Regions from separate parts of the Pantoea sp. At-9b genome, predicted to be linked through region 3. Evidence: predicted binding sites of a transcription regulator. Region 3 holds the regulator's gene; each other region holds the start of a gene.

Region 1 (4,739 bases), 750 kb from region 3:
CATCAGGAACACCGCGCCGAGCGCCACCGGTACGCTAATGTGCTGGCCGAGTACCAGACTAAACGCGGTAAATGCCGTCAGTGAGATCGCACAGCCAATTGCCATCGGCAGGTTGGCCCACAGCCCCATGATGATCGAACCGAAACTGGCGACCAGGCAGGTGGCGACAAACACCGCCGTCGGCGAGAAGCCCGCTTTGCCGAGCATCCCCGGTACCACGATAACGGAGTAGACCATCGCCAGGAAGGTGGTTAACCCCGCCAGCACTTCCTGACGCACGCTACTGCCGCGTGCTGAAATATTGAACCAGCCGTCCAGTTTTCCACCGGCCGGGCGAGATTCGCCAGACATAATTAATCCTCTGAATTTTTTGTGTTGTGAGTGGCCGCGCGACTGACGTTTGCCTGCCATCCTGGTGCACGTTTCTCCACTGAGAAACAACGCAAACGTTTACGTAGTCGCGTATTTCTGGTCGTAAAAAGGGGAACACAGAAAAAAGGCAAACGATTATCCGGTGATTGGCCTGAGATTTTCAACTGCTAATCTACATAGATACAGGATAATCCTCATTGCATAACAGAAATGCAACGTAGTTCCGCTGCCTCACCGTTTGCCAGATGCAACGGAAAGGACTGGAAAATCTAGGGATTTCCCCAGTGACTTTCGTTGCGCAACCAAGTGATAGCCGGGTTGCGCAACATGATTATTGGCTGAAATTGATCGGGCCACCCTGCTCAATCGCCCGCTGCCAGGCGGCACGCTGTTCCAGTCCCTCCAGCCAGAGCTGGCTGGCGGGCATATCACGCAGGCCAGAGCGGGCACGCATCGCCAGCAGCGGAAAACTCATCTGAATATCAGCGATGCTAAAACGATTGCCCGCAAAATATGGATGCTGACTCAGGTGATGTTCAATCACATCACCATGTAAGGTCAGTTGCTTATTGAGCCAGGCTTTCTGGATACCGGCACTGAAAGCCTTACCCGCCGGACGTAACAGCCAGGGCACCGGTTTTTTACCCAACTGTCCAAACACCAGCTTCATCACCAACAACGGCATCAGCGACCCCTCGGCATAGTGCAGCCAGTAACCTGCTGCAATCTGCGCATCCTCATCAGACAGCTTCAACCGATATTCGACGTCATATTTGTCGGCCAGATATTCGAGGATCGCGCCAGATTCCGCCAGCACGCGATTGCCATCGGTGATCACCGGAGATTTGCCCAGTGGATGGACTTTCTTCAACGAGTCCGGTGCCAGCAATGTGCCTTCACGTTGGTAACGTTTGATCTGATAAGGCACCGATAGCTCTTCCAGCAGCCACAGCACCCGATGTGAGCGCGAATTTTCAAGATGGTGAACGGTGATCATCATGGCTTCCTGACCAATGGTTTGACCAGTAAGTATAGATGATGTCACCTCAGCGTTTCTGCTCGTCCTGTTGCGGATCGAGTAAAACCGCCCCTGAACCTTGCTCGCCTAAACGGTCGCCCGGGTTGCGGAGTGGGCAGTCACGCATCGACAAACAACCACAGCCGATACAACCATCGAGATCATTGCGCAGTCGCGTCAGGGTTTCGATACGTTTATCCAACTCTTCACGCCAGTGCTGTGTCAGCGCATCCCATTCCTGGGTCGACATGCGTTTATTGGCGGGCACATGCATCAAACTGTCGCTCACCGTCGCGAGAGGAATCCCTATGCGTTGCGCGATTTTAATGATGGCCACCCGGCGCAGCACATCACGGCTATACCGCCGCTGATTACCGTTATTACGCGTACTGGAGATCAATCCTTTGGTTTCGTAAAAGTGCAAAGCCGATACCGCCACGCCGCTGCGCTTCGCCACTTCACCCGGTGTCAGCACCGGTTTCGGGTAGTTGCGTTCTTTTTTCATTTGGCTCTTTACCTCAAGTTAACTTGAGGAATTATACTCGCTCCCCATTGAAACTTCGAATCTCTACTCAGAAGGATGTGGTTATGATGCAAGAGGAAATCATTCATTCACTGACTCACTGGATCGATCAGAATCTGGATAAAACCCTGTCGATTGATGAAGTAGCGGCTAAATCAGGTTATTCCAAATGGCACCTGCAACGTATGTTCCGTACCGTGACGAAACAAACGTTGGGGGGTTATATCCGCGAACGTCGCTTAACGCTGGCCGCTGAGGCTCTGCGCCAGACGCAACGTCCGGTATTTGATATCGCTATGCAGTACGGTTACGACTCACAACAAACCTTTTCCCGCGTTTTTCGCCGTCAGTTTTCGCAAACGCCGACCGCGTATCGCCACACCATGCGCCGTCAGGCGATGATCCAGCGTCCACGCCTGGTGAGCTTTGATTGCAGCGAGAATATGGCCAGCTTTACCCAGCGTACCACCGGCGAGTGCTGCCCGGTGCGCTAACCCTGCCTGCGCGCCCCGAGCGGGCGCTCCCTGCCTTGCTTAAAATCGCGCGATAAATCGCGCCGCTACCTCTCTATGCGTCATGCCTGATTCGCGCGGTGTTTCTGCCGATATCGATAAAATTTTTTCTACCATACCAGGTATAAATTTTGTTCAAAGTTTCAAATCGGGTGATATAATGTGACCCAAGTCACAGTTTAATGCGTAGTTCGACGGCCTGAAGGGCCTCCCTGACCTTCCTTCTCTGCCGCCAGTGATGTCCGTCGAATGTCAGGGATGTTACTGATTCATAGAGGTTCGTTGCAGATGGCTACTTTAACCACCAGTCTTATCGTTATGCGCTGGGAATTGCTGAGCGCAGTAATGATGTTTTTCGCCAGCACCCTGAAAATTCGTTTTCGTCAGAACAGCCACCATGTGATGGCACTGATGTGCGGTGGAATCGGTCTGGGTATGTCCTGCTGGTTTGTTACCGGCCTGATGGGGATCACCCTCAGCATGGAAAATCTGCATAACTTCATGGAAATTTCCAAGAATGCCTTTGTCGAAGTGATGAGCCAAACGCCAGCCGACTGGCCGATGCCTTAATCGCTGCCAATAAAAAACCCCGCATCGCGGGGTTTTTTATTTGCTGTGTGATTTCAAACTTTCTTCAATACGGCCGGGATGTTGACATCCGCTACCGTTCCATCCGGTGTCTGCGCACCAAGACGGTCCTGAATCCACATATCACCCATCATCTGATTAAGTCCACGATCCAGCCCGGTGACCATCCCGGCTCCCGGCGTAAAGGTCAGTTCACCAAAATAAACCTGCTGTTCGTGGATATACCAGTCAACGCGCACATAATCGAAATCACTTGCCAGCTTCTTACTCAGCACTAACGCGTGTTGTAACGCGGCCATTTGCGGCGAAATATCCAATCCGGTATCACGAATCTTATGGTAGGCATCGTTTAAGTTGTTCACATAAAAATTCATAGAAAGCAATGGATTACATCGATTATAAATCACCTGAAGCACATACTCGAAATTGCCATCACGTTTATTGAACATGTGGAACTTGTAATCAACCGGCACGTTTTTCCCGTCACCAATGTACTTTTCCACCAGAATGCGTGGCTTGATGTAACGGTAATGAATCTCACGCGCCTCATCCGCATAGTCTTTTTTCAACCAGGTCTGGCATTTGCTGATGATCTGCTGCTTCTTCAACGCATCCGGCTCGTCTAACAGGATCTCGACCATATTCGAACCGTGATTCGGCTTGATCACCGTATTCTTCCAGCTTGCCATCGTATGCAGCGTATGGGGATCACTGGTTTCATACACCAACGGAATCAGATACTCACTCCCTACCTTCTCAGCAATGTAATCGCGCACCGAGTATTTATCCGACAGGCGACCATAGTTCAAATAATCGCCATAGACAAACTTGCGATACAGCACCTTCTCATTAAACACCTTGGGCTGACGCAAATTCGGTAACCGACGAAATCTACGAAAGTAGTACAGACGGTCCTGGTAAGCCCAGGGCATTTTTTTGATGAAATACCGCACACTTCGTCTGAGTTCATCTTTCAACTTGAGCATATCTAACCTCATTTGTAGGTTTTGTAGTTGAGCGAGGAAACTTGAATCTTAAAAATGGCGCCATTTCTGAAGAAGTAATTCATTACCGTCAGGGACAGAAGTTCGGTAATGAAAACGCTCCAGGCGGCCCCCATGATGCCGTAGCCCTGGATCAGCCACCACGAAAGCGGCAGACTGATGGCCATCAAGCAGATAATTTTTCTAAGCAGATAATTAAATCCTCCTTCCTTGACCATGTAGCGATACGCCACCGTTCCCATCGCCGAAAAACTGGATGCTATCGACAACACCGTAATAAGACTTCCCGACTGCGTGTATTCGTGACCGTACAAAGCAATGATGATTTTTTCGCCACATAAGGCGATGACGAAAAGCAAAAGCAATGAAACACCCAAAACATAACCATTCAGGCGCGCCGTCAACTTGTTGGCAACCTCACCGCGCTCCCGGAAGATTTCTGAAAAGCTGGACGTGATAATGGCTAACGGGATGAAGGTCCACGATGCCGAAATGGTGTTGGCGGCCGCGAACAAGCCCAGCTCACGCGCCGAAGCGATCCCCACCAGAAACATCTGCGCGGTTTTCACCTGTACCGAAATAAAAATACTGGAGATCGCCAGCGGCAGACCGGCATAGAGCAGATAACGCAGGTAAGGACCGCGTTTACTCCGTGCGGGTGCCTGTTCCTGATTTTCGCGGTAAAAGTTGTAGCGTTTGATGGCATAGGGAACCAGCGTAAC
Region 2 (4,739 bases), 480 kb from region 3:
AGCCGCTTCAACGAAGTCTGGCTCGTACAGGGATTTACCGACGTTGTTGTCGATAGCCACGAAGGTGTTAGCGATACCGCCACCGACAATGACGGTGTCAGCGATTTTCACCAGCGATTGCAGCACGTCGAATTTGGTAGAGACTTTAGAACCACCAACGACAGCCACCAGCGGACGCTGCGGGTTGCTCATCACTTTGCCCAGCGCTTCCAGCTCAGCAGAGAGCAGCGGGCCGGCACAGGCGATCGGGGCGAATTTACCCACGCCGTGTGTTGATGCCTGCGCACGGTGCGCAGTACCGAAAGCATCCATCACAAACACGTCACACAGGGCAGCGTATTTTTTGGACAGGGCTTCGTCGTCTTTCTTTTCGCCTTTGTTGAAGCGCACGTTTTCCAGCACAACCAGCTCACCTGCACCGACTTCAACGCCGTCGAGGTAATCTTTAGCCAGGGTAACTGTGGTGCCGTTCAGTTTGTCTTTCAGATAGTTAACAACCGGCAGCAGGGAGAACTCTTCGTTGTATTCACCTTCGGTCGGACGACCCAGGTGAGAGGTAACCATCACTTTCGCGCCCTGTTTCAACGCCGCTTCGATGGTGGGCAGAGAAGCACGGATACGTGCATCAGACGTCACTTTCCCTTCTTTCACTGGTACGTTGAGATCGGCACGGATCAGAACACGTTTTCCAGCAAGATCCAGATCGGTCATCTTAATTACAGACATGGTGAACCCTCTCGTTGATTCTCATAAGTTTTGCCAGACGCAGACCGCGTCTTACCTGAAACCGCGTGCGGCCATTGCTAACGTTGTATCGAGCATGCGGTTAGCAAAGCCCCATTCGTTGTCACACCAAACCAGGGTTTTGATAAGGTGGTGACCGCTGACCCGCGTTTGCGTGCCATCCACAATGGCACTGTGCGGATCATGGTTAAAATCTACTGAGACTAACGGTAATTCCGTATAGTCAACTATACCACGAAATGCCCCTTCTGATGCGTTTTGCAGCAAGGCATTGACCTCGCATGCCTTCACCGCCTGACGGACTGAAACGCTCAAATCAATGGCTGTCACATTGATGGTTGGCACACGTACCGCGATAGCTTCAAAGCGATCGTTAAATTTCGGAAAAATGCGCGTGATGCCCGCCGCCAGACGCGTATCCACCGGAATGATCGATTGGCTGGCAGCACGGGTACGGCGCAGGTCGCTGTGATACGCATCGATCACCTGCTGATCGTGCATCGCCGAGTGAATCGTGGTGACAGTGCCCGATTCAATGCCAAACGCGTCATCCAGCAACTTTATCACCGGAATAATACAGTTGGTGGTGCAGGATGCGTTGGAGACAATGCGGTCAGTTTGTTTAAGAGCCTGTTCGTTCACGCCGAACACAACGGTGGCATCCAGATCGTTACCGCCCGGATGCGAGAACAACACCTTCTTCGCGCCCGCCTGCAAATGGGCTTCGCCATCGGCACGGCTACCGTAAACACCGGTACAATCCAGCACGATATCGACATTCAGTTCCTGCCACGGCAGGGTGGCGATATCGGCCTGGTGCAGGATACGAATGGTATCGTCACCGACAAACAGCAGGTCGCGTTCCTGGCGCACGTCAAAGGCAAAACGTCCGTGGCTGGTATCGTACTTAAGCAGATGCGCCATCCCGACGGCTTCTGCCAGTTCGTTAATCGCTACCACGGTGATTTCCGCTCTGCGCCCTGTTTCATAGAGCGCACGCAGCACATTACGCCCGATACGACCAAAACCATTTATAGCTATGCGAACGGTCATCTTTCCTTCAACCACACCTGAAAAAACGTGCCGATAGCCTGAGCGTTTCATCCCATTTTGTACAGGGAATTCTTGCCCGTTGCTGATAGCGGGAAGAGACAATATCGTCACAACTGAAACGGTTCAGCTAGGATAAAGCAAGGAAGGAATAACAGGAATGATTGTGATCAACTGCGCTGCTGATTATTGGATCTACGTCACAAAATCAGCCAATTTAAGATTATTACTGGAGGAATAATTGGGCGGCCACCAGGCCGCCCACAGGTCTTACAGAATGGATTTCGCAGTCGCGACCACATTGGCCACGGTGAAACCAAACTCTTCGAACAGCTTCTCGGCCGGAGCTGACTCACCGAAGCTGGTCATGCCGACGATTGCACCGTTCAGGCCGGTGTATTTGAACCAGTAGTCCGCGATACCGGCTTCGATTGCCACACGTGCAGCAACCGCTTTCGGCAGTACGGATTCACGGTAAGCCGCATCCTGTTTGTCGAACGCATCGGTCGACGGCATGGAAACCACGCGTACCTTGCGGCCTTCGGTGGTCAGCTGGTCGTAAGCACCGACCGCCAGTTCCACTTCTGAACCGGTGGCAATCAGGATCAGTTCCGGCTGACCGGCACAATCCTTCAGCACATAACCACCGCGTGCCACGTTAGCCAGCTGCTCGGCGCTACGATCCTGCTGCGCCAGGTTCTGACGGGAGAAGATCAGCGCGCTCGGGCCATCTTTGCGCTCGATGGCGTATTTCCACGCCACGGCGGATTCCACCTGGTCACACGGACGCCACAGGCTCATGTTCGGGGTGGTGCGCAGGCTGGCCATCTGCTCAACCGGCTGGTGCGTCGGGCCGTCTTCGCCCAGACCGATGGAGTCATGGGTGTAGACCATGATTTGACGGATCTTCATCAGCGCCGCCATACGTGCCGCGTTACGCGCGTATTCCACAAACATCAGGAAGGTAGCGGTGTACGGCAGGAAACCGCCGTGCAGGGCGATACCGTTGGCAATCGCGGTCATACCGAATTCACGCACGCCGTAGTGGATGTAGTTACCGGCTGCATCTTCGTTGATCGGCTTCGAGCCGGACCACATGGTCAGGTTGCTCGGTGCCAGGTCCGCAGAACCGCCGAGGTATTCCGGCAGGATTTTGCCGAAGGCTTCGATGGCATTCTGTGAGGCTTTACGGCTGGCGATTTTCGCCGGATTGGCCTGCAACTGCTCAACAAATTTCTGTGACTCTTCTGCCCAGTTGGCCGGCAGTTCGTTGTTCATACGACGTTTGAATTCGGCAGCCAGTTCCGGGTGCGCAGCAGCGTAGGCGGCGAATTTCTCGTCCCATGCCGCTTCTTTCGCTTTGCCTGCTTCTTTGGCATCCCACTGCGCATAGATGTCTGCCGGGATCTCGAACGGTGCGTAGTCCCAGCCCAGCTGTTTGCGGGTCAGCGCCACTTCGGCGTCGCCCAGCGGTGCGCCGTGGGAGTCGTGGGTACCGGCTTTGTTCGGAGAACCGAAACCGATGATGGTTTTGCACATCAGCAGGGATGGCTTGTCAGTAACGGCTTTGGCTTCTTCCACCGCTTTTTTGATGGCGTCGGCGTCGTGACCGTCCACGCCGCGCACCACGTGCCAGCCGTAGGCTTCAAAGCGTTTTGCGGTGTCGTCGGTGAACCAGCCATCCACGTGACCGTCGATGGAGATGCCGTTATCGTCATAGAAGGCAACCAGTTTGCCCAGCTTCAGCGTACCAGCGATGGAGCACACCTCGTGTGAGATACCTTCCATCATGCAGCCGTCGCCCATAAACACGTAAGTGTTGTGGTCCACGATGTCGTGGCCCGGACGGTTGAACTGCGCAGCAAGGGTGCGCTCAGCGATCGCGAAGCCCACGGCATTCGCAATGCCCTGACCCAGCGGGCCGGTGGTGGTTTCGACGCCAGCGGTGTAGCCGTATTCCGGGTGACCTGGAGTTTTGGAATGCAGCTGACGGAAGTTCTGCAGCTCGCTCATCGGCAGATCGTAACCGGTGAGGTGCAGCAGGCTGTAAATCAGCATCGAGCCGTGGCCGTTAGACAGCACAAAGCGGTCGCGTGCCGCCCATTGCGGGTTGGTCGGGTTATGGTTCAGGAAGTCACGCCACAGCACTTCGGCAATGTCCGCCATGCCCATCGGCGCACCAGGGTGTCCCGATTTGGCTTTCTGTACTGCATCCATACTTAACGCGCGAATGGCGTTGGCAAGCTCTTTACGAGAGGGCATTTTCTACTCCAGGTCGGATTAATACTTCGCCGCTCCTAACTTATTGTAATTAATCAGCTATCAGGCGAAGCAAGGAAAAAGTCGCACATCAATGTACATGAAAAACGGGGCAAAAGTACATGCTACGGGGTGCTAAATCTGGTGGTCAGAGGTTGCAATTCAGCTGCTGTCTGCTAGCCAGCAAAGCGCTTGCAGGCTATAAACAAAGCGTTTAAACACCGGCATCAAGTTCAGGTGTTTGTTTTTACTACCTTGTTACTCTGAGGATTCTGGAATGAAGATCCAAACGACCATCATTGCCTTTGGGATAGCTGCCTTGTTGAGCGGCTGTGAAGGATTCGACAACAATGCGTTGCTGCAATCCGGCGCGCAGGCGTATCAGGCTTATGCGTTAAGTGACGACCAGGTGAAGCAGCTGAGCGATCAATCCTGTGCGCAGATGGATAAGGATAATCAGCTCGCCCCGGCGAACAGTGAGTACCAGCAACGCCTGAATAAAATCGGCGCAGCGCTGGGTGACAACATCAACGGTGTGCCAGCTAACTATAAGGTCTATCTGACCAAAGATGTGAATGCCTGGGCGATGGCGAATGGCTGCATCCGCGTCTACAGCGGCCTGATGGATATGATGACCGATAACGAGGTCGAGGGGGTGTTGGGTCATGAGATGGGCCATGTCGCCC
Region 3 (4,739 bases):
GGCAGCCGCTGCCGGAAAACACCGATGTGTTGTTCTATGAAGGTTTGCATGGCGGCGTGGTGACGCAGCAGCACAACGTGGCTGAGCATGTCGATTTACTGGTGGGTGTGGTACCGATCGTTAACCTTGAGTGGATTCAAAAGCTGGTGCGCGATACCAGTGAACGCGGCCATTCACGCGAAGCGGTGATGGATTCGGTGGTACGTTCGATGGAGGATTACATCAACTTCATCACCCCACAGTTCTCGCGTACCCACATCAACTTCCAGCGCGTGCCGACCGTCGACACGTCGAACCCGTTTGCCGCGCGTGAAATTCCGTCCCTGGATGAAAGCTTTGTGGTGATCCATTTCCGTGGACTGGAAGGCATTGCCTTCCCTTACCTGCTGGCGATGATTCAGGATTCCTTTATCTCGCATATGAACACCCTGGTGGTGCCCGGCGGCAAAATGGGGCTGGCGATGGAGCTGATTATGACGCCGCTGGTGCAACGCCTGATTGAAGGCAAACGCATCAAGTAAGCCAAATTTTTCGTAGCGGCGCGATTTATCACGCGATCCCGGAATCGCTGCGGGAAAAATCGGCGCGATAAATCGCCTGACCGTGCATGCTGCACGAAAAAATCCGCGCGATAAATCGCGCCGCTACGTTCGTGCTAAAGTTCAACCACCTCATAGCTGTGGGTAATTTCTACCCCTTTGCCCAGCATAATCGCCACCGAGCAATACTTCTCCGCCGACAGATCAACCGCCCGCGCCACCGCTTTGTCGCCCAGCGCTTTGCCGCTGACAATAAAATGCAGGTTGATATGTGTGAAAATGCGTGGTGCTTCTTCACGACGTTCCGAGGTCAGTTTTACCTCACAATCCGCCACGTCATTGCGCCCTTTTTGCAGGATCGACACCACATCAATCGCGCTGCAACCGCCCGCAGCCATCAGCACCATCTCCATCGGACTCGGTGCTTTGTCGCCCGAATTGCCATCCATTAATATCTGATGACCTGATGAGGATTCTCCGAGAAAGGTAAGCCCTTCCACCCATTTGACCCGTGCCTGCATTATTCTTTCTCCTGAATCGGCTGATTTGCCGCCAGAGTACGCTTTCACCTGAGAAACAGCAATCCAGACTAATCGCCCTTTTGCTGAAGCGAGACAACAGAAGACAGCTAGCAAAAGCTGTGCTACAAACAGTGCTGAAAATATTTTCGTCGCAATAGACGAAGGCGGGAAGAATCAGAAGCCTGGCTTAAGAGTCCACCCGAATAATTTTCCTTTACAGGAAGCGCTCTACGATTTCACCGCCTGACAGGGAAAACTGCCCCCTGTGTTTTGGGCACGATTACAACAGAGGATAATAGCGAATGGTTCTCGGCAAACCGCAAACAGACCCTACACTCGAATGGTTCCTGTCCCATTGCCATATTCACAAATATCCATCCAAAAGCACCCTGATTCATCAGGGTGAGAAAGCGGAAACGCTCTACTACATCGTGAAAGGTGCCGTTGCGGTGCTGATTAAAGATGAAGAAGGCAAAGAGATGATCCTCTCCTACCTCAATCAGGGGGATTTCATCGGCGAGCTTGGCCTGTTTGAAGAAGGTCAGGAACGCAGTGCCTGGGTTAGAGCGAAAACTGCCTGCGAAGTGGCTGAAATTTCCTACAAAAAATTCCGTCAGCTGATTCAGGTAAACCCGGATATTTTAATGCGTCTTTCGGCGCAGATGGCGCGTCGCCTGCAGGTGACATCAGAAAAAGTAGGCAACCTTGCCTTCCTTGATGTGACCGGCCGCATTGCGCAGACGCTGCTCAATCTGGCCAAGCAGCCTGATGCCATGACCCACCCGGACGGGATGCAGATCAAAATCACCCGTCAGGAAATTGGTCAGATCGTCGGCTGCTCACGCGAGACAGTTGGCCGTATTCTGAAAATGCTGGAAGATCAAAACCTGATCTCCGCACATGGTAAAACCATCGTCGTTTACGGCACCCGCTAATTTCTTCTCACCCACGGCGTGATGGCAGCATCGCGCCGTTTTTGTCTGCGATGAGCTGATGTGGCGTCGAATCATCTATCATCCCGAGGTTAACTACGCCCTGCGGCAAACGCTGGTGCTGTGCCTGCCCGTGGCTCTCGGCTGGCTGTTTGGCGATCTGCAAAAAGGCTTGCTGTTTTCCTTAGTGCCGGCCTGCTGCAACATCGCCGGTCTTGATACGCCGCATAAACGTTTCTTCAAACGCCTGGTTATTGGCGGTTCCCTGTTTGCGACCGGCAGCTTCCTGATTCAATGGCTGACGGATTATCACGTCCCCTTGCCGCTGATTCTGCTGGTGCTGCCGTTATTAGTCGGTGTGACCGGCGAGATCAGCCCGTTGCATGGCCGCTTGCTGCCCGCCACGCTGATCGCCTCCATCTTTACCCTGAGCCTGGTAGGCCGCATGCCTATCTGGGTACCACCGCTGCTCTACATTGGCGGCACCTTGTGGTACGGGCTGTTTAACTGGTTCTGGTTCTGGCTGTGGAAAGAGCAGCCGATGCGCGAGTCGCTGAGCCTGTTGTACCGTGAGCTGGCGGATTATTGCGATGCCAAATATACCCTGCTGACCCAGTTGACCGACCCGGAGAAAGCGCTGCCTCCGTTGCTGGCACGCCAACAGAAAGCGGTGGATCTGATCACCACCTGCTATCAGCAAATGCACATGCTGTCGGCCAGCCGGGATAACAGCCATAAACGCCTGACGCGCGCTTTTCAGGTGGCGCTGGATTTGCAGGAACACATCTCCGTTAGCCTGCATCAGCCGGAAGAAGTGCAAAAGCTGGTGGAGCAAAGCCATGCCGAGGCGGTGATTCGCTGGAATGCCAAAACCATCTCCGCCCGCCTGCGTCTGCTGGCCGATGCCATTCTGTATCACCAGTTGCCGGACCGTTTTCAAATGGATAAGCAACTGGGTGCGCTGGAAAAAATTGCCCGTCAGCACCCGGACAATCCGGTGGGTAACTTCTGTCTGTATCATTTCAGCCGCATTGCGCGCGTGTTGCGTACCCAGAAACCGCTGTATACCCGTGACCTGATGGCCGATCGCCAACGCCGCCTGCCGTTTTTTCCGGCGCTGCGCAGCTATCTGTCGCTGAAATCGCCCGCCTTGCGTACCGCGGCCCGCTTTGCCGTGATGCTGATGTTTGGCAGCGCGCTGGCGCTGTTCTTTAACATCCCCAAACCTTACTGGATTCTGATGACCACCATGTTCGTCAGCCAGAATGGCTACAGCGCCACGCGGGTGAGGATTCAACACCGTGCGCTCGGCACCTTTGCCGGGTTGTTGATTGCTGCCGCCTCATTGCGTTTTGCCGTACCGGAATCCATCACCCTGTTATTTATGCTGGCGATCACCCTCGCCAGCTATCTGGTGACGCGTAAATATTACGGCTGGTCGATGATTGGTTTCACGGTGACAGCGGTGTATTCGCTGCAATTGCTGTCGCTGAATGGCGCACAGTTTCTGCTGCCACGCATGATGGATACGCTGATGGGGTGTCTGATTGCCTTTGGCGGCATGATTTGGCTGTGGCCGCAGTGGCAGAGCGGCTTGTTGCGGAAGAACGCGCACGATGCGCTGGAAGCCGATCAGGAAGCCATGCAGCTGTTGCTCGGACCGGAGCAGTCACCGGAGAAACTGGCTTATCAACGCATCAAGGTCAATCAGGCGCACAACGCGATGTTTAACTCGCTGAATCAGGCGATGACCGAGCCAGGCTTTAATTCCCAGTATCTGAAAGATATGCGGCTGTGGGTGACGCACAGCCAGTTTATCGTCGAACACATCAACGCGATGACCATCCTGGCACGCGAGCATACGATGCTGACGCCAAAGCTGGCGGAACGCTATCTGCAATCCTGTGAAATCGCGCTACAACGCTGTCAGCAGCGGCTGGAGCATGATGGCCCCGGTAACGACAGCAATATTCTGGAAGCGCCGGAAAACATCAATGAGGGGGCGGTAACGATTGTCGAGCAGCATGTGAAGCGCATTCTGCAACACCTGAACGTGATGCACACCATCTCTTCGCTGGCATGGAGCCAGCGACCACATCATGGCCGCTGGCTGACCGGGCTACGGGTGAAAAACTGATTACGCCGCCAGCACCTTCTCGATAGCCACCGCGAAGCGCGCCATGCCTTCTTCGATATCGGTCGGTTCAATCACCAGTGACGGCACAAAACGGATCACATCATTGCCAGCGGTCAGAATCATCAGACCTTCGGCGGCGGCGGCATGCAGAATGTCACGCGCTTTGCTGGCGTGTTGTGGCTTCAGCGCTGCGCCAATCAGCAGACCTTTACCACGAATATCCGTGAACAGGTCAAATTTACTGTCCAACGCTTGCAAGGCTGCAACAAACTGCTGACGACGTGATTCAACACCTTCCAGCACGTCAGGGGTGTTGATGATGTCGAGCGCCGTTTCAGCAATCGCGCAGGCCAGCGGGTTACCGCCGTAGGTGGTGCCATGCACGCCGGGTGCCATCACCGAGGCGATTTCATTGGTGGTCAGCATCGCGCTCACCGGGAAACCACCGCCCAGCGCTTTCGCGGTGGTGATGATATCTGGGGTGATGCCGTAATGTTCGTAAGCGAACAGCTTACCGCTACGCCCCATGCCGCTCTGCACTTCGTCCAGCACCAGCAGCGCGTTGTGCTCATCACATAAGGCGCGCAGACCCTGCATAAACTCTGGCGTG

The links. The regulator CRP, encoded in region 3, controls carbon source genes, mostly activating them, when cyclic AMP is high. The targets are predictions, from matches to a motif close to ATGTGANNNNNNTCACAT.
Region 1: a site for CRP is predicted at 2,586-2,603, ahead of PAT9B_RS01645 (YjcB family protein). Genes of this name have one in related genera too.
Region 2: a site for CRP is predicted at 1,983-2,000, ahead of epd (erythrose-4-phosphate dehydrogenase). Genes of this name have one in related genera too.

The regions. Positions count from the first base shown of each region.
Region 1 covers NC_014837.1:375,242-379,980, reverse strand. The annotation lists gene PAT9B_RS01665 (NCS2 family permease) at 1-351, opposite strand, end outside; gene PAT9B_RS01660 (glutathione S-transferase family protein) at 704-1,369, opposite strand; gene soxR (redox-sensitive transcriptional activator SoxR) at 1,419-1,895, opposite strand; gene soxS (superoxide response transcriptional regulator SoxS) at 1,979-2,407, shown strand; gene PAT9B_RS01645 (YjcB family protein) at 2,714-2,995, shown strand; gene PAT9B_RS01640 (ATP-grasp fold amidoligase family protein) at 3,049-3,999, opposite strand; gene PAT9B_RS01635 (polysaccharide biosynthesis C-terminal domain-containing protein) at 4,008-4,739, opposite strand, start outside.
Region 2 covers NC_014837.1:3,522,184-3,526,922, forward strand. The annotation lists gene pgk (phosphoglycerate kinase) at 1-726, opposite strand, end outside; gene epd (erythrose-4-phosphate dehydrogenase) at 778-1,797, opposite strand; gene tkt (transketolase) at 2,065-4,056, opposite strand; gene PAT9B_RS16185 (M48 family metallopeptidase) at 4,331-4,739, shown strand, end outside.
Region 3 covers NC_014837.1:3,998,077-4,002,815, forward strand. The annotation lists gene PAT9B_RS18505 (phosphoribulokinase) at 1-521, shown strand, start outside; gene PAT9B_RS18510 (OsmC family protein) at 656-1,060, opposite strand; gene crp (cAMP-activated global transcriptional regulator CRP) at 1,363-1,995, shown strand; gene PAT9B_RS18520 (YccS/YhfK family putative transporter) at 2,054-4,129, shown strand; gene PAT9B_RS18525 (aspartate aminotransferase family protein) at 4,130-4,739, opposite strand, start outside.